DNA from 3 places in the Flavobacterium sp. Sr18 genome. Region 3 is predicted to be linked to each of the others. Evidence: riboswitches for the same ligand, from Rfam matches in the RefSeq annotation. Region 3 holds a riboswitch; each other region holds the start of a gene.
The links. Region 3 has a riboswitch for S-adenosylmethionine ahead of G7A72_RS02120 (Na+/H+ antiporter NhaC family protein). Riboswitches for the same ligand answer to the same signal wherever they lie in the genome.
Positions count from the first base shown of each region.

Region 1: linked by a shared signal. The riboswitch ahead of G7A72_RS11085 (alpha/beta fold hydrolase) and the one ahead of G7A72_RS02120 (Na+/H+ antiporter NhaC family protein) in region 3 are both predicted to bind S-adenosylmethionine.
Region 2: linked by a shared signal. The riboswitch ahead of G7A72_RS11150 (homocysteine S-methyltransferase family protein) and the one ahead of G7A72_RS02120 (Na+/H+ antiporter NhaC family protein) in region 3 are both predicted to bind S-adenosylmethionine.

Region 1 is NZ_CP049329.1:2,512,561-2,519,376, reverse strand. It holds gene G7A72_RS11100 (PLP-dependent aspartate aminotransferase family protein) at 1-461, opposite strand, end outside; gene G7A72_RS11095 (OsmC family protein) at 524-949, opposite strand; gene thrA (bifunctional aspartate kinase/homoserine dehydrogenase I) at 1,127-3,541, opposite strand; gene G7A72_RS11085 (alpha/beta fold hydrolase) at 3,560-4,522, opposite strand; SAM riboswitch class I at 4,601-4,708, opposite strand; gene G7A72_RS11080 (hypothetical protein) at 4,941-5,150, opposite strand; gene metK (methionine adenosyltransferase) at 5,901-6,816, shown strand, end outside.
Region 2 is NZ_CP049329.1:2,526,165-2,532,980, reverse strand. It holds gene metH (methionine synthase) at 1-1,883, opposite strand, end outside; gene G7A72_RS11150 (homocysteine S-methyltransferase family protein) at 2,057-3,058, opposite strand; SAM riboswitch class I at 3,392-3,510, opposite strand; gene G7A72_RS11145 (NAD(P)/FAD-dependent oxidoreductase) at 3,603-4,655, opposite strand; gene G7A72_RS11140 (bifunctional precorrin-2 dehydrogenase/sirohydrochlorin ferrochelatase) at 4,766-5,356, opposite strand; gene cobA (uroporphyrinogen-III C-methyltransferase) at 5,359-6,132, opposite strand; gene G7A72_RS11130 (nitrite/sulfite reductase) at 6,125-6,816, opposite strand, start outside.
Region 3 is NZ_CP049329.1:455,794-462,609, forward strand. It holds gene G7A72_RS02110 (hypothetical protein) at 1-1,232, opposite strand, end outside; gene fabG (3-oxoacyl-[acyl-carrier-protein] reductase) at 1,333-2,079, opposite strand; gene G7A72_RS02120 (Na+/H+ antiporter NhaC family protein) at 2,262-3,584, opposite strand; SAM-I-IV-variant riboswitch at 3,639-3,735, opposite strand; gene G7A72_RS02125 (hypothetical protein) at 3,859-4,281, opposite strand; gene sucD (succinate--CoA ligase subunit alpha) at 4,499-5,371, opposite strand; gene G7A72_RS02135 (hypothetical protein) at 5,466-5,828, opposite strand; gene G7A72_RS02140 (UDP-3-O-(3-hydroxymyristoyl)glucosamine N-acyltransferase) at 5,830-6,759, opposite strand.

The sequences.
Region 1 (6,816 bases), 1.7 Mb from region 3:
TCTGCAAAAAGAATCTTAGTATCGGGCGTAATCAAACCTTCAATAGTTTCCGGCTTGTTAATATCAAAATAGGAAGTTTCAATATTCCATTTTGGAAAATAATTAATGAACAACGAATGTGTGGCTCCAAAAACACTGCTGGAAGAAACGATATGATCTCCAGATTTCAATAAAGCCGCCAAGGTTGAATACACCGCAGCCATTCCGGATGCAAAGGCAAAACCAGCTGCAGCACCTTCCATAGCACAAACTTTATCAACAAATTCGTTGGTGTTTGGGTTACTATAACGGCTGTAAATATTTCTGTCTTTTTCTTCGGCAAAAGAAGCACGCATATCTTCGGCATCTTCAAATACAAAACTGGAAGTTAAATACAAAGGCACTGAGTGCTCTAAAAATTGTGTTCTTTCTAATTGGTTGCGTATGGCTTGGGTTTCAAAACCAAATTCTTGATCGTTCATTTTTTTATCGTTTAAGGTTTAAGGCTTAAAGTTGTTGGTTAAATCCAAACACTTTGCTTAAACTACAATGGTTTATTATTCAAAACTACTTTGTAATGTATAGTTGCTGTTGGCTCTAATGTTTTAGAAACCGAACAGTACTTTTCGAAAGAAAGTTGTGCGGCTCTGGCTGCTTTTTCTTCATTGATGGGACCTTCCAAATAAAACACAATGTGAATATCCTTGAATGGTTTCGCTTCTCCAACTTGTACGCGTTCTCCTTCTACCTCAGCTTTGAAAGAGGTGATTTCCTGACGTTGTTTTTTCAAAATTGAAATCATATCAATAGCACTGCAACCCGCAACACCCATCAATACTAATTCCATTGGACTTGCGCCCATATCATTTCCGCCAAACTCTGGTCGGCTATCAACGTTAACTATATGTCCTCTTTCATTTTTTAATTCGAAATGGAAATTGTCGTTTATTCTGTTTAATGTTATTTTCATATTATTCCCCTCCCCAACCCTCCCCGAAGGGAAGGGAGCCAAGACTGGAGGCAGTCCCTTTTTTTATAATTTATATTTTATTGGACGAAGATAAAACGGATTTGCTAACGCAAAAATACACGCATTCTTGTTTTATATATCTGCAATCAAAAATCGTTAATCCGCAATCTTAAATCATTATCCTTTATCCGACAACCTCAAAATATCGCCAAAAACTCCTCTCGCGGTCACTGCTGATCCTGCGCCTGCGCCTTGGATCACAATAGGTCGGTCTCCATAAGACTCTGTGTAAATTTCGAAGAAAGAATCCGAACCTTTCAGCCCGCCTAAGGCAGTATCTGAAGGAACCGAAACTAATTTCACTTCCAAATTACCTTTGTCATTTTGCAAATCGCCTGACAATTCGCCTATGTATCGCAATACGTGATTTGGCTTTTGCTCGGCTTTTATTTTAGCATAAATTGGATCAAACTCCGTCAATTTATTCAAGAAATCAGAAACATCACCTTCACGCAAATGTTCTGGAATTAAATTTTGAATATCAATTTCTTCAAATTCATTTTGCAAGTCCAATTCCCTGGCCAAAATCAATAATTTTCTACCTACATCATTCCCGCACAAGTCCTCTCTTGGATCCGGCTCAGTATATCCGTTTTCAATCGCTTCTTTCAATATTTCGCTGAACGGAGCGTCTTTTGCAGAAAAATTATTAAACAAATAACTCAATGTTCCTGAGAAAACACCCTTAATCTTAGTAATATTTTCTCCAGAAAGATGCAATAATTTAATCGTATCAATCAATGGTAATCCCGCTCCAACATTCGTTTCATAAAGATAACTCTTTTGATTATCTGCTAGCACTTTTCGTAATTTTTTATAAAAACTATAATTTAATGTATTGGCTACTTTATTAGATGAAATCAAATCAAAGCTACTTTCTGCTAGAGGAATATAATTTTCAACAAATGTGGCACTTGCCGTGTTGTCAATTGCAATCAAATTCTCTAAGTGATGCTCGTTTGCGTATGCAATTACATCATCAATAGTGTAAGAAAATCCATTGTTTTGAATTTCATTTTTCCAATTTGGAGTAACCCCATTTTTATTTAAAAGTACATTACTAGAATTGGCAATCGCAAAAACATTCAGTTTGATGTCTTTTCTTTTTTCGATGGTTGCTGCTGATTCCAATATTTGGTTAATCAACGTTCCCCCTACTAAACCATGTCCGAAAATAGCGATATTAATTTTCTTTGAAACTCCAAAAATCTCACCGTGAATCACATTTAAGGCTTTGTTCAGTTGCGATTTTTTCACCACCAAACTCACGTTTTTACCTGTAACCGTATTATTGAAAAGAATCGGGACAATTTTATTTTTTATCAACGCCGTATAAGGCTTGTGAAACGTACTCAAATCCTGTCCAATGATAGAAATTACCGAAACATCATCGGTCACCGTGATTTTATTCACATCTTTAGAATAGAAATCATTTTCGAATTCTTTCTCTAGTTCAATCATGGCTTTAGTCGCTTTATCAGCAGCTACCACTAAACCAATTCCTCGTTCTGAAGAACCTTGAGAAATAATACTCACACTAATATCATTGTCACCCATCACTCTGAAAATACGGGCATCAACGCCAGTTTTTCCTAATAATCCTCTTCCTTCCAGATTCACTAAAGACACATTTTCAAGTACCGAAAGTGTTTTAATGCCTTCTTTATTAGAATTAGAAGTAATTAATGTTCCTTTATTTTCATGGTTGAAAGTATTCAAAATACGAAGAGGAATGTTTTTTTCCAATAAAGGGATAATCGTTTTGGCATGAAGAATCGTTGCACCAAAATTGGCTATTTCATTGGCTTCGTTAAACGACAAATGATCGATTTTTTTTGCATCAAGCACTAAGTCCGGATTAGCGGTATAAATTCCGTCTACGTGTGTGTAATTCTGTAATTCGTCCGCATTTAAGTAATTCGCTATCAACGAAGCGGTATAATTACTGCCGTTTCTTCCTAAAGTGGTCGTGTCATTATTATTATTAGAACCGATGAAACCTGTAATAATATTCACGGTTGTTCCGTTATTCTTCTTAAAATAATTGATTACGTTTTTCTTCGAAATTTGTTCTAAAGGTTGCGCATCACCAAATTTTGAATCGGTTTTAATCAATTCTCTGGTATCTGCAAAGCGAGCATTTATTCCGTTTTCAATTAAGATTGCCGTCAATAATTTTGCAGAAAGTAATTCTCCTTTAGATAAAACCTGGTCTTTAATTTTGTTACTGTAATCCCCAATTAAACTTACGCCTTCAAATAATTTCTCCAGAACATTGAATTCCTCAGACAAATCCACGTTCTCATATTCATCTTGTTGGTATTTTTTAAAATCCTCAAACAGCAGTTTATAATCCTTATTAGTAGCCGCAACCTTTAAAATTTCTTCTAGTTCATCTGTGGCATTTCCTCTTGCTGAAACCACAATTGCAATTTCCTCTCCTTGATTTACTTTATCAGTAATAATAGCAACCACTTTATTTATTCCGTCACCATTCGATAAAGATTTACCTCCAAATTTTAATATTTTCATTGTGTTGTGTTTTTTGGCTTAGAATATATCCTGAAGCAAATTGTGTAATTGTTTGTATTCTATCAAAAAAGCGTCGTGTCCGTGAATGGAAATAATTTCTTGATAACTGACCTTGTTTTTATATTTTTTTAATTCCTCGTAAGTAGCTTTATTTTCATTTGCAGTAAAAAACAAGTCTGAATTGATTCCAATAATATGAATCTCAGCTTCAATTTTTGACGTTATTTCTTCGAATGAATCACTATTTCTGGTAATATCTATCGTCTTCAACAGTTGATTCATCATTTTATAAGATGAGATTTGAAAACGTTTCTGTAATTTTTCGCCATGATGCAGCAACCAACTTTCCACATTAAAAATGGCTAATTCTTCATTGGTGGTTCGCTGAAATTTTGCAGCAAAAGACTCTGGTGTTCGATAGCAAAGCATAGCATGAGTTCGTGCATCTTCAATAGGTTTCGAAGAATTTTTCAAAATTTGTTCCTGCAAAAAACAGTTTGCAATTAACCAGTCTGTCGATTTCCAATCGGTTGCAATAGGAATTAAATGTTGTGTGATTTTTGGTTCTAATGCGACCATTTCCCAAGCAATTCCTCCGCCCACAGAACCGCCAATAATGGCGTATAGTTTTTTAATTTCCAAAAGCTGAATTCCTTCAATAAAAATTCTAGCAATATCTCTGGTGTTAAAGTCCGAATAATTTTCAATGATAAAACCATCAAATCCATTTCCGGGAACATTAAAAGCAAGTATCGTATATTTTGTGGTATCTATAGTTTTATTAGCGCCAATCAAATCATTCCACCAACCATTTTCGCCCACAACATGTGAATTTCCGGTTAAAGCATGATTGACCAAAACGATTGGAGCAGTATGCAATTCAGGTCCAAAAACTTGAAAACTTAAGTTTAAGGAAGCATAAAAAGCGCCACTTTCGGTGGTGAAATTTTGTAATGTAATAGATGTTGGTTTATTTTCCAATTGCAAATCTTTTATGATTTTTGACTTGTGTTTGGAAATATTAGAAAGAAAGCTAGGAGTTATCTAGACAATTTCTTAGTGTTATCTTTCCACGATGAGCGTGGTAGAATGCAGCACCTTCTTCGATAAATCGAAGGGTTGCTAAGGCTTCATCGGGTCTAATCCCTCTGCCTTTCTTTATAACATTTCAATACGTTTGTGAACTTATGATTGCAAATTAAGCACTAATTTTTTTAACAACCAAATTTTTATACGCAATCGATTTCTTTGTATGGTTCAAATAAAAACCTGAAAACAATAAACATACAAATGTTATTTTGACGAAGCATTACAAACTAATTACAGTTCTCACCTCGTCAAAACAACAATTTTAAATACTTTTTTGAAAATCTCAAAACCGAAAATGAATTCGGATTTCTTAAATAAAAAGCGCTTCATTCTCTTGTGAATACATTAGAAAAAGTAATGAATTAGGCACTATTTTTTGTGCCAAAGCATCATTTTTGGAAATTTCAAATCTAGGATGAATCAATTCATTTTTTGGATTGTTCTCCTCTTGTTTTTTATTCCTGTTATTAATCCTCTCTAATAATTGGAATGTTTTTGGAAAATACTTAGTTGTGCTCATAATTTTTAGATGTTAGGTTTTTAATTCGTTGTTGGTTTTATTCGCATTATGTTTTTTAAAATTAAAATATATTCTTAAAATAAAAAACCCTTTTAGATGTATATCCAAAAGGGTTTTAAGTTGTTTGTAAACTTATACTTTTGGAATCAACAGACGCAAATACACATAATGGCATTTGCAGCAATCATCGTATTGACAGTTGAATTATTTGTAAACTGGAATTTTATGTTATTCATTTATATTTTTTATTTCTGTGCTATTATCTCCGTTGTATTCAAAAAAAAAGCTTCCCGTTATCTGGGAAGCTTTTGCTATATAATTTAATTTAAAATTATGCAATAAGCGACCCTCAGGAATTATCCTGCGCGACTTTAAACATATTACAAATATTAAATTTCATCTTTTACTTTTTTATATATTCAAATTTGCAAATTATTTTTTAAAAATCCAAATAATTTTCAAAAATATTTATCGAAATCCTACCACTATTAATTTTGGCAAGCAAGAGAACCTGAAAAAAGAATTATCCGCAAAAAAAAGTTAAGATTAATTTGCAATTCAAAATGGTTTCATACATTTGCACACGAATACAAGAGGAAAAATTTGAACTGATTGCAACCTCTTCATAATGAAACAAATTCATTATGGATGCTGAAAATTTTTCAGTAGAAAAAATGCTAAAGCAGGAACCCTACTTTAGTCCTTTTCAGCAATTATTTTTTCTCGCTTAATTTAAAAATAATAACTATTATGGCCTATTTATTTACGTCAGAATCTGTAAGCGAAGGACACCCAGACAAAATTGCAGATCAAATTTCAGACGCATTAATTGATAATTTTTTGGCATTTGATGCTGATTCAAAAGTAGCTTGCGAAACTTTAGTAACTACTGGCCAGGTAATTTTGGCTGGAGAAGTAAAATCAAATACTTATTTAGATGTACAACAAATCGCTCGTGACGTAATCAGAAAAATTGGTTACACAAAAAGCGAATACATGTTTGAAGCCAATTCTTGTGGAATCCTTTCTGCTATTCACGAACAATCTGCTGACATTAATCAGGGTGTTGACAGAAAAAATCCTGAAGAGCAAGGCGCTGGTGACCAAGGAATGATGTTTGGTTATGCTACTAATGAAACAGAAAATTATATGCCATTGGCACTTGATCTATCTCATAAATTATTGCAAGAATTAGCTATTTTAAGACGTGAAAATAACGAAATTACGTATTTGCGTCCTGATGCTAAATCACAAGTGACTTTAGAATACAGCGATGACAACAAGCCAACTCGTATTGATGCTATTGTAATCTCGACACAACATGATGATTTTGACGAAGAAGCGACGATGCTTGCAAAAATCAAAAAAGATCTTGTTGAAATTTTGATTCCAAGAATCATTGCAAAAAATCCAGCTCACGCTCATTTATTCAATGCTGCTATCCAATACCATATTAATCCAACTGGAAAATTCGTAATTGGTGGACCACACGGAGATACTGGATTGACAGGAAGAAAAATCATTGTGGATACTTACGGTGGAAAAGGTGCTCACGGTGGTGGTGCCTTCTCTGGTAAAGATCCAAGTAAAGTAGATAGAAGTGCTGCTTATGCAACACGTCATATCGCTAAAAACTTAGTTGCTGCGGGTGTTGCTGACGAGATTT
Region 2 (6,816 bases), 1.7 Mb from region 3:
TATTTCCCGAACAATTCCCAGGTTCTAAAAAACGGTGTCCAATCAATGTACGGAACCAAAACATCCAAATCAACTTCGATAGTTTTTGTTCCAATAAAATTAGGTTTCATTGGATTGTAGTTTTCCCAATCTAATTTAAGTTTATTAACACGAGCTTGCTCAATTGTCAAGAAATTTTTGTCGCGTGAACGATTTAAAAATGTTTCTCTAAAAGCATCATATTCTGCTCTGATGTCACTTGCATAAATTTTCTTTTCACTATTCAATAAATTTCCAGCAACCGTTACGGCTCTTGAAGCATCATTTACGTGAATTACAGTCGATTTATATTGTGGAGCAATTTTCACGGCAGTGTGCGCTCGTGAAGTCGTTGCTCCACCAATCATCACCGGAATTTTTATATTTCTTTTGTCTAATTCTTTAGCCAAATAAACCATTTCGTCAAGCGAAGGTGTTATCAATCCGCTCAAACCAATAATATCAACGTTGTGCTCTATTGCGGCAGCGATGATTTTCTCGGGAGCGACCATGACACCTAAATCGATGATTTCATAATTGTTACAAGCCAAAACAACTGAAACAATATTTTTTCCAATATCGTGCACATCTCCTTTTACAGTAGCCATTAAGATACGGCCTGCAAAACTCGAAACACCATCTTTTTCGGCTTCAATAAACGGCAATAAATAAGCTACCGCTTTCTTCATTACACGAGCAGATTTCACCACTTGTGGCAAAAACATTTTTCCCGAACCAAATAAATCCCCAACAACATTCATTCCTGCCATTAAGTTGATTTCGATTACTTCGATAGGTTTTGTTGCTGCAAGTCTAGCTTCTTCAACATCTATTTCTATAAATTCATCAACGCCTTTTACTAACGAGTGCGTCAATCGTTCCTGAATAGTTCCCGAACGCCATTCCTGAACTGCTTTTTCATTACTCTTTACGTCTCCCTTTACATTTTCTGCAAAGTCCAACAAACGTTCCGTTGCATCATCGCGTCTGTTTAAAATTACATCCTCAACACGTTCTAACAAATCTTTTGGAATTTCGTCGTAGATAGAAAGCATTTCAGGATTCACGATTCCCATAGTCATACCATGCTGAATCGCATGGTACAAAAACACTGAGTGCATCGCTTCCCGAACCGTGTCATTTCCTCTAAACGAAAACGAAACATTACTCACGCCACCGCTAATGTGCGCATGAGGAAGATTTTCTCTAACCCATTTGGTTCCTCTAAAGAAATCCAACGCATTCAAGCGGTGTTCTTCCATTCCTGTTGCCACTGGAAATATGTTTAAATCGAAAATGATGTCTTGCGGAGGAAAACCAACTTTGTTTACCAAAATATCATACGAACGTTGGCAAATTTCAACTCTACGTTCGTAATTATCAGCTTGTCCAGTTTCATCAAATGCCATTATAATAGCAGCAGCTCCGTAGCGCTTAATCAATTTAGCATGATGGATGAATTGTTCTTCCCCTTCTTTTAAAGAAATAGAATTCACAACACTCTTTCCTTGCACCACTTTTAAACCCGCTTCGATGATATCCCATTTCGAGCTGTCAATCATGATTGGAACTCTGGAAATATCAGGTTCTGCAGCAATCAAATTCAGGAATTTTGTCATGGCATATTCGCCATCGAGCATTCCTTCATCCATATTAATATCGATGATTTGCGCGCCACCTTCCACTTGCTCTTTGGCAATACTGAGTGCTTCTTCGTATTTTTCTTCCTTGATTAATCGAAGGAATTTTCTAGAACCTGTTACATTTGTACGTTCACCAATATTCACAAATACGCTTTCCGGCGTAATGATTAAAGGCTCTAATCCCGATAAAACAAGGTTTCTTCTAGTTTCTGCTTGTGCCATTTTTATTTTGTTTGATCCTTCACGATTTCAGCAAACGTTCAGGTTTCGTATATCTTATTATTATTTTGGGCGTGACCCAAAAAGGGTCGGGCTATTCGTTGCAAGTCCTCGTCTCGTCCGAAAAGACGAGACTGTGGGCTTTTCACTGCTATCCCTCACGCGGGCATTCTTGGTTACATCGTCGCTGTCGAAACTCTGGGCTTGTACTCCTTAGCGATATCAGCAATTAACTTAATATGTTCTGGCGTTGTTCCGCAACAACCGCCTATGATATTGACTAAATTATCGTCTAAATATTCTTTGATGAAAGCTTGCATTTGCTCTGGTGTTTCATCATACTCTCCAAAAGCGTTTGGCAATCCTGCATTAGGATGCGCCGAAACATTGAATGAAGTATTTTGTGACAACGTTTGCAAATAGGGTTTCAGCAAATCAGCTCCCAAGGCACAATTGAAACCAACACTTAGCAATGGAATGTGAGAAACCGAAACCAAAAAAGCTTCTACAGTTTGACCGGAAAGTGTTCTTCCTGATGCATCTGTAATTGTTCCTGAAACCATGATTGGAATATCGATATTACGTTCGTCTTTGACTTCTTCGATGGCGAAAAGTGCGGCCTTTGCATTTAACGTGTCGAAAATAGTTTCTACTAAAAGTAAATCACTTCCTCCGTCAATTAAGGCTTCTACTTGTTGTTTGTAAGCAATACGCAAATCATCGAAAGTTACGGCTCTGTAACCCGGATCGTTTACATCTGGCGACATGCTTGCCGTTCTGTTTGTTGGTCCTATTGAACCCGCAACAAAACGAGGTTTGTCCGGATTTTTGGCTGTAAATTCATCAGCTACTTCACGAGCAATTCGTGCTGATTCATAGTTGAGTTCATATACCAAATCTTCGAGATGGTAATCGGCCATTCCGATAGTGGTTCCAGAAAAAGTATTGGTTTCAACGATATCTGCTCCAGCTTCAAAATAAGCTGCGTGAACAGCACGAATCGCTTGGGGTTGTGTCAGTGACAATAAATCGTTATTTCCTTTTAAGGAATGTGGAAAATCTTTGAAACGTTCGCCTCGAAAATCTTCTTCGGAAAAATTGTAACGTTGCAACATGGTTCCCATAGCTCCATCGAGTACGAGTATGTTTTTTTTAATGGCTTCTTGAATTGTTGACATCTTTTGTTTTATTCTCGCAAAACACTAAGTATTAAGCGCTTATTATTAATTACAAAAGTTCACTATTTAAGCTCTTTAGCCCCGATTACTTCACTTAATTTCTATTCTCATAGGAGTTCAGTGAACTTTGTTTGCAGTGAAAATCCTTTCTCGTCCTGAACTTGTTTCAGGATCCTGAAACAAGTTCAGGACGAGAAAGATTGCAACGGAAAGCGGGAACGGTATTGGCAAAAAAACGCCAATTGTTCGCTCCTGATACTGAAATTAATTCAGCAGGCTAAAAAAATATATGTTGTCAAGAAAAGGTTTGAGAAATACTAAGTGAGTATTCGTGTGTTATCTATCTTAGATACTGAAACTGTTCAGTACAAAGTAGAATGTAGCACCTTCTTTAAAGATAAAGGGTTGCTAAGGTTTCATTGGGTCTTTCCCTCCGCCTTTCGTGATAACTTTCAATAAATATAGGAACAGTGCAAAGTAAAGACAAAGCGCTAATACTTGCAAGTATTAGCGCTTAATTTTTTAACTAGTTTGGGCTAAGTTGTTAAACTATTGCTTTCACCACGGCTTTTGGAGCTTCTTTACGAGTTCCGTCGAATCCGTCAACACCGGAAACTGTAGTGTATTTCAATACATATCTCTTACCTGGATTGATAATTTGGTAGGCTGCCTGACACATTAATGTTGCTTCGTGGAAACCACAAAGAATCAATTTTAATTTTCCAGGATAGGTATTAACGTCACCAATGGCAAAAATTCCTGGAATATTGGTTTGGTAATCTAAAGCGTTGTTTACTTTGATGGCGTTCTTTTCGATTTCTAATCCCCAGTCGCCGATAGGACCTAACTTTGGCGTAAGACCAAAAAGCGGAATAAAATAATCGGTTTCGATGGTGCGTTGTGCGCCATTTTCTTCGACTACTACTGCCTCAAGATGCTCAGCTCCTTTTAAACCTACTACTTCTCCAGGGGTAATCATTTTTATTTTACCGGAATTTTTCAATTCCTGTACTTTTTCTACAGAATCTAAAGCACCCCTGAATTCGTTTCTACGGTGAATCAAAGTCACTTCAGAAGCTACATTCGACAAGAAAATACTCCAGTCCAAAGCTGAATCTCCTCCTCCAGCGATTACAACTTTTTTATCTCTGAATTTCTCTGGATTTTTGATAAAGTATTTAATTCCTTTATCTTCATAAAATTCGATATCTTCGATTAATGGTTTTCTTGGTTCAAAACTTCCTAATCCACCCGCAATAGCTACTACAGGTGCATGGAATTTTTTTCCTTTATTAGAAGTTACAATAAAAGTTCCGTCTTCTTGCTTTTCAATGGTTTCAGCACGTTCACCAAGGGTAAATCCCGGTTCGAATTGCTTGATTTGCTCCATTAGATTATCTACTAAATCTCCCGCTAATACTTCAGGAAATCCTGGAATATCATAAATAGGTTTTTTAGGATATAATTCAGATAATTGTCCGCCCGCTTGTGGCAAAGCATCCAAAATATGACATTTTAATTTTAACAATCCTGCTTCAAAAACTGCAAATAAACCCGTAGGTCCCGCTCCTATTATAAGTATATCTGTTTTAATCATTTTTTTATTATTTATGTAATGTAATTGTGCTTAACTATTTAATTGCAAATGAACGATTGATTTTTATTACTTTAAATGATAAATATCAGTCGGATTTTTTGTTCTTTATGCTATTCTCTTGGTTCTTTATTCTTCAACGACTCGGTGATTTCATTCATTTTTTGAACTTTTTCTTCAAAATTCCCTTTTAGGGTTTTGCGATATTCATTTAGATTTTCAACCATTTTATTAATATCGTCCGGAATGATTTCTTCAAAAAACTCCCGTAATCTTTTGGCAGTTGTTGGTGATTTTCCATTGGTTGAAATTGCGATTTTTACATTTCCTTTGGTCACAATTCCGCCCAAATAATAATCACATAATGGCGGTGTATCCGCAATATTGCAAATCAAATATCTTTTTCTGGATAAATCATAAATCCTTTTATTCACTTTCAAATCATCCGTACAAGCAATAACCATGTTGCGTTTGCGAAGCATCCATCGATTGAATTTTCTATACGTCAATTGTACCGAAGGATGTTTTGCAGCGAGGCTTTCCAGTTCTGGTAAAAACTTTGGCGCCACCACCTCAACATTGGCGTTTGGACTTGATTTCAACATGAAAGATAATTTTTCTAAACCCACATTTCCGCCACCCACAATAAGTACGTTGAGGTTGTGTAATTTTAAAAAAATAGGATATAATTCGTTCCGTTCCAATGCTACTTTATTTCTTTTGATATGAATTCTTCGTAAAATCCTTTCAATTTATTACTTTCTTTTACTACTTCTCCAATGACAATTATGGCAGGCGAACTTAATTTATTCTCAGTGACAACCTGTTGAATTGTATTAATTGTTCCAACACCAATTTTCTCCTGAGCAGTAGTTCCGTTTTGAATAATCGCAACTGGAGTTTCGCCTTTAGATTCTTTTTGGAACAAATCAATAATCTGAGACAGTTTGCTCATCCCCATCAAAATCACAACAGTTGCCGATGATTGCGCTGCTAAAGCCACATCATTTGACAATTTTCTATCAGACGTTGTACCTGTAATTACCCAAAAACTTTCCGAAACACCTCTTTTGGTCAACGAAATCCCTTGATAAGCAGGAACAGCAATCGACGATGAAATTCCAGGCACTACAAATGTAGGTATCCCAAAACTTTCTACAAAGTCTATTTCCTCACCCCCACGACCAAAAATAAATGGATCACCACCTTTTAATCGAACCACATGTCCGTAGGTAAGCGCGTTATCTACAATTAATTGGTTGATTTGGTCTTGCGTGTATTCATGACAGCCTTTTCTTTTTCCAACGAATATTTTAATTGCTTTTTTAGGAGCATAACTTAAAATTTCTTCGTTTGCCAAAGCGTCATACAAAACGACATTGGCCTCAGCCAGTGCCTTTGCCCCTTTGATTGTCAGTAAATCCGGATCACCTGGACCCGCACCCACTAGCGTTACTATTGGTTGTATCTTTTTAAGCATCGGCTAAGTCTTTTTCTCTGTACGATTCAATTGCTTCAAAAAAGACAATTGCATCTTGAATGTAATTTTGTGCAAATTCAGCAGAAGGTTCATTCTGATTGATTTGGTATACTAAATCTCTTAATGATGATTTCAATTGAATGATATTCGTTGCTAAGAAAACTGTATCAAACAAATCGATGATTCCAGCTTGGTGATTTGTTTTTTGGTTTTCAGCCAATAATAAAGCTTTGGCTCCATTTACGAATCCTGCGTATGCCAAATAAATTGCATCAGCCCATTTTGCATCATCAAATGCTTCCTGTGCAAAAGTTAATTTATCTTTGGCTTCCAATAATAATGTAGCCACTAAATCAATTACAACACCAGCGCATTCTCCAACTCCCACTGCTTTCACGTAATTATCAGCATTTCCCCAATCTACAAAATCAGCTTCGGTAAGATTAGTCAAATCAGCTAATGGTTTCAAAAATTCGTAGAAGTATTTCTCACCTTTGGCATCATAATAATTCAAGAATGATTGTCCGTTTCCATTCGCTTCAAAATCATTTAAAATGAAACGCAATGCATCAGGTCCTCTCCTACTTGGAATTTTGATTACTTTATCCGAAAATCTTCCGTTTCCGTTTCCTAAATTTCCCCCTCCTAATAAAACTTGTAATGCTGGCGCCACTAATTTCCCGG
Region 3 (6,816 bases):
AAATTTTCAAACCCAATATTGTCAGCTGCAAATAAATTAAACTGCCCATTAAAAACCGACAAATAATCTTCTTTTTGTCCGCTCATTTTAAAGTTCAAATTATCTTGCTGCTGATTCAGAAAATTAAAATCAGTGTTGTTTCCAGTAATAATAAATGTATTAATTCCGACAACTTTATTATTCTCAAAAATAGTTTTGAATTCAGTCGTTGGTTGGTATAAAATCAAAACATTATAATCTTGTAATGATTTGATTTCATTTGGTTTAACAATCGTTACTTTACGCTGTACATTCGATTCAATTGCTCTTTTCATCGCGCCTAAATCAGGATGACTTATAGCTGAAATAATAGCAATATTTGTTTTTTGGTCTATGACTTCAACCGCAAAATTCTTAGTGTTATTATACGTGTTTTTTTCTTTTTCTTTTGATAATATTGTAGCTTTAAAAACCTGCAATCCTATTTTATCAGCCGGTAAAAGTATGTTTACAGTTGCTGTTTTCTTAGAGGGAGAAAAAGTAATTGATTGTTTACTAAACACCGAATTTCCCTGTGAAATAACAAAATCAGCAGTTACACTTTTGGTTCCTGAATACTGTAAAAAAGCTTCTACAGGAAATTTATTCTTATGAAAAGCATATTTATTAACGTTTAGTTGATTGATTTTGAAATCTAAAAAAGTCGTTGTATCGCCTACAATCACAGGATATACTTTATTTACAGCATCAAAACTGTAGACATAATCATTACCCGAAGTTTGATTTCCATCTGTAATCAAAACCGTTGGATATGTTGTATTTTTATAAATGCTTTTTAGATTTTTGGCAACAACATCAATATTAGTTTGAGTTCCTTTAAAATCAAAAGCTTCTGTAAGTTCAAAGTCATCGGAAAACTGATACGATTGCACATCAAATTTCTCTTGTAAATCAGAGTTTGATTGTATTTTTTTATACAATTCTAATGCTTTTTCATTGGCATTCAAAAAAGAAATAGAACTCGAATTATCAACAACAATAGGCAAAGGCGTTTTTACCGTTTCAAGCGTATTTTTAGTTACTATTGGATTAATCAACAACAATAAAATTCCAAAAATGGATGAAAAACGCAAAAAAGCCAAAAACCAACCGATTTTCGATTTGTTTTTGGCTTTGTAGATGTATTGAAAAAACGACAATCCGCCAGCTATTAGTAAAGAAAGCAGTAATAATAGTAGCGTGTTTGTTGTCATTTATTCTTTATTAAAAGATTGAAGGATTTAATGATTAAAAATTAATTACATAGTTCAAAAATCTTTAAATCTTTGAATTTTACAATCTTTCAATTAATTTTTAAGTAAGCATTCCCCCACAAACATTCATAACCTGTCCAGTTACATACGCGCTCATATCTGAAGCAAAGAAAAGACATGCATTAGCCACATCTTCAGTCGTTCCGCCACGTTTCAACGGAATTCCATCTCTCCACCCTTTTACAACATCTTCGTTTAATTTAGCCGTCATTTCTGTTTCTATAAATCCTGGAGCAATTACATTACAACGAATATTACGTGATCCTAATTCCAATGCTACTGATTTAGAAAAACCAATAACTCCCGCTTTTGAAGCAGCATAATTCGTTTGTCCAGCATTTCCTTTTACTCCCACAACAGAACTCATATTGATAATTGAGCCAGAACGTTGTTTCAAGAAAGTACGTTGGATGGCTTTAGTCATATTAAAAACCGATTTCAAGTTAACATCAATTACTTGATCAAAATCGCCTTCAGACATACGCATCAAAAGATTGTCTTTGGTAATTCCGGCATTGTTTATAAGAATATCAACCGTTCCAAATTCAGCTATAACCGCGTCTACAAGAGTTTGCGCTTCATTAAAATCGGCTGCATTCGATTGATATCCTTTGGCTTTAATTCCAAGAGCATTCAATTCATTTTCAAGAGCCAAAGCAGATTCTACTGATGAACTATATGTAAAGGCTACATTTGCACCATGTTTTGCAAAAACTTCAGCAATTCCTTTTCCAATTCCTCTACTCGCACCAGTAATTATGGCAACTTTTCCTTCTAGTAATTTCATATTCAAAAATTAGTTTAAATTTTATTTGGAGCTATTCCTGCTATCCGCTTCAATCTTTTATGACCGCTATCGCTTACATAAAAGGATTTTCACTGCTATCAGGGCTATCTTACACCCGTCAAATATATAATAATTCCCTTTTTAAAAAAAATTCAAAAGCAATAACAGTCAAAATTCAACTCTTAAATTTTAAAGAATCGCTTTGTCCATTTGTCCCAAAACGAACTGTAAATAGCCACTAATGTAAAAACTAGTAGAAATAGATGATACCATGCATTACTAATTAAGTCAAAGAAATCTAATTTCCCGTTAGCGTAGCTCAATATAAGCAATACTTGAGCGCCATAAGGTAAAATCCCTTGAATTATACACGAGAAAATATCCAGAATTGCAGCCGTTTTTTTAGGATTTAATTCGTACTCATCATTAATTTCTTTAGCAATTGGCCCTGTAATTACAATAGAAACCGTATTATTCGCTATAGCTAAATTAGCAAAACCTACTATAGCGCCAATTCCCGCTTGAGCTGATTTTTTACTTTTAATTCTTTTTTTAATTTGAACTAATAAATACGTTATTCCACCCGCTTTATCTACCATAGCAGCTAAACCACCCGTTAGCATTGACAATAAGAAAATATCGGTCATACTGGTAAAACCTTCATATATCTTTTGCGTAAATTCCATCAGCGTAAATGAACCACCAAAATATCCTATAATACCTGCTAATAAAGTACCAATAAGCAATGTTGAAAATACATTAACACCCACAACAGCCAATACGATTACTAAAATATAAGGTACGATTGCAATCCAAGAAAAATCACTTTTTGCAATGGCAACAGTCACAATATCCGAGTTCAAACCAAGATAAAAGAAAACCAGAATAGTAAAAACTGCAGCTGGAAAAGCAATAAACAAGTTGATTTTGAACTTGTCTTTTAGATCACATCCTAAGGATTGCGTTGCTGCAATAGTAGTATCAGAAATCATGGAAAGATTGTCACCAAGCATAGAACCACCTAATAAAGCGCCAGATATAAGCGGTAATGAAGCGCCACTTTTATCAGCTAATGCGACAGCGATTGGACCAATCGCTACAATTGCACCTACTGAAGTTCCTGTAGCAGTTGATAAAAAAGAAGCAATCAAGAAAATACCTAACGGAAAGTAAGCAACGTCGATAGTATTTATTCCAAGATTCACCACAGCGTCAACTCCGCCCATTGCTTTACTTACCACTGCGAACGCTCCCGCTAGCAAGTAAATTAAACACATGGTCATGATTTTACTTTCGCCACAACCTGCGATTAACGTTTCAACTTTATCCTCAGTTGAGGATTTGAATAATAAAAAAGCGGCGATTATACCAACTAAAACAGCTACTGGAGATGGGAAAGCATAAAAATCATTCAAAATAATTCCCGCTCCTAAAAAAGTAAAAATAAAAACAAATAAAGGAATCAAGGCAAAGGCATTTCCTTTTTCTTTAGAAAATAAAGTCATAAAAATAATTTTAAATTAAAAATTATGACGAAAAACAAAGCTAAATATGGGAATGTAAACAACATTTTTTCCAAAGGATTTGGCTTATCGTTTTAGCACCTTGCTTGTTGTTGCAGGTTGCTATCCTATTGAAGGATTCGTGATAACGGGTGCAAAAGTAATTAATTATTTATGAAATATTTTGAATTTCATTCAAAAAAATAATAAAACAAAAAAAGCGCCACATAAAAATGTAGCGCTTAAATATAAAATACTGAAAAACAGTTGTTAACTTTTAGAAAGCTACATTCCATTTTGGTAATCTTCCATTTTCATCAAGAAAGTTTTGTAAAACTTGTCCTTCTACGAATGTTGGAATCACTTTAGTTTCATCATTGAATGTTTCATACCAAACTACTTCTAGCGTGCTGATATTTTCAATTTTCATTTGTGCTGGCCAAGAATATTTTCTTCCTGTTTTTGCAAATTGGTGTCCTTCAACGATTTTATCGTTCAAACCACCATTTTTAATTTTCAAAGTTCCATTATTTTGAACAGTTCCAGTAGAACCAACCATAATTAGTTCTTTTTCATCACCTACTGAATACACTAAAAATACTCCAGAACCTTCTGATGCGTTGCAAACTTCTGCTAAACTATCTTCTGTAGTAAATGAAAACTGATTGGTAACCTTGAAATTTTTTAACTCTTTGTACATATTATTTTATTTTTATTTGAACTGGTTTCGACAAAAAAATACCCCACAAAATCGTGAGGTCCATTAGAAACCATTCGTTTATGTTTGTTCTTATTACAATTGAATCTGCAAAAACAGAAATATTTAATAAAGTGCAAAGATATTTCTTTAATTCAATTAATAATAAAAAAGCCCCACAAATTGTGAGGCTTTTAAAAATATTTAATTGGAGTTTAGATTAACCTAAAACTTCTTTTACTTTTTTACCAATTTCAGCTGGAGAATCTACTACGTGAATTCCACATTCTCTCATGATTTGTTTTTTAGCTTCAGCAGTATCATCAGATCCACCAACGATTGCACCAGCATGTCCCATTGTACGTCCTGGAGGAGCCGTAACTCCTGCGATGAAACCCACAACTGGTTTACGGTTACCATCAGCTTTAATCCAATGAGCAGCATCCGCTTCTAATTGTCCACCAATTTCACCGATCATTACGATACATTCTGTTTCTGGGTCATTCATCAATAATTCAACCGCTTCTTTTGTAGTAGTTCCAATGATTGGATCTCCACCAATACCAATTGCAGTAGTGATTCCTAATCCTTGTTTTACAACTTGGTCAGCAGCTTCATACGTTAATGTTCCAGATTTAGAAACAATACCAACGGTTCCTTTCTTAAAAACAAAACCTGGCATAATACCAACTTTAGCTTCACCCGGAGTAATAATTCCAGGACAGTTCGGACCGATTAATCTTGCGTTTCTTTCTTTAACGTAACTATTTGCTTTTATCATGTCAGCAACAGGAATTCCTTCAGTAATTGCAATAATCACTTTTATACCAGCATCTGCAGCTTCCATAATTGCATCTGCAGCAAAAGCCGGCGGTACAAAAATGATAGTTGTATCAGCACCCGCTTGTTCTACAGCGTCTTTTACAGTATTGAAAACTGGTCTGTCTAAATGAGTTGTTCCCCCTTTTCCTGGAGTTACACCACCAACAACGTTAGTACCGTACTCAATCATTTGAGAAGCATGGAAAGTTCCTTCGCTTCCTGTAAAACCTTGAACAATTATTTTGGAATCTTTATTAACTAAAACACTCATGATATATTTTTTATGTAGTTTTTAAAATGGTTATGCAAAAGTATAAAATAGTAAGCACTAATCAATCTTCGGCATTCAGTTTTTTGACACTAAATTATGATAATTGACTCATTTGATACCCTCGAAATAATTTATTGTCTTTTATTTGCCAAATAACAATAAAATGTGCCAATAACATCTCTTCTCTTGGATTCTCAATCGTTTTCACAAAATGAGAATACCGAACTGAAATTAAATCATTTTCAGAAATAATATGACTAATACGAACTTTAGAACGTACATATGCCTTACTCAAATCATTGGATAAACTTACCAAAGAATCATAATTCAATTGAACTAATCCTTTGCTACTGTTCCATTCAACGATAACTTCAGGATGCAAAAAATCTTTTATGACCTCGCTATCGATGAGAGCATCTGATTTGTAAAATTGCTGAACGATTTCTTTAGCAGACATATTACTTTAGTTTATTAAGAATTTCTGGTATCTTCTTGATATTAGCCAGTTGTTTCAATTTTTCTCTTGATTCTTCTATTGGAGTACCAAAATAGGATTTCCCACCTTCAACAGATTTTGTGACACCAGTTTGTCCCATAATCACTGCCTTAGCTCCTATTGTTATTCCGCTGGTCGTTCCTACTTGTCCCCAAATAGTAACTTCGTCTTCAATAATCACACAGCCTGCAATTCCGGTTTGGGAAGCAATTAAACATTTTTTCCCAATAACAGTGTCGTGTCCAACATGTACCTGATTGTCAATTTTTGTACCCTCACCAATAGTGGTATCACCTGTAACTCCTTTGTCAATAGTACAAAGGGCCCCTATTCCCACATTATCTTTGATGACCACTCTACCACCAGAAAGTAATTGATCATATCCTTCAGGACGTTTTTTGTAATAAAATGCATCAGCACCCAGAATAGTTCCTGCATGAATGATTACATTATTTCCAATAACGGTATAATCATAAATCGAAACATTGGAATGAATTAAACAATTATTTCCAATAACAACATGATTTCCAATAAATGTATTGGGCTGAATTACAGTTCCTTCACCGATATAAGCTGAAGTAGCTATTGAAACATTCGAAAATTGAAATGGCTTGAAATAATTTGTCAATTTATTAAAATCCCTAAAAGGATCTTCAGAAATCAACAGTGCTTTTCCATCTGGACAAGCAACGTGTTTATTGATTAAAACTATTGTTGCCGCTGAATTTAATGCTTTGTCATAATATTTAGGATGATCTACAAAAACAATATCTCCAGATTCAACAACGTGAATTTCATTCATTCCAGTCACTGGAAAATCTTTATCACCAACATATTCACAGTCGATGATAGTAGCAATTTCTTCTAAAGTGTAAACTTTTTGGAATTTCATAAATTTAATGTTCGGTTTCAATATTCAGTATTCAGCTACTTTTTAAACTGAATACTG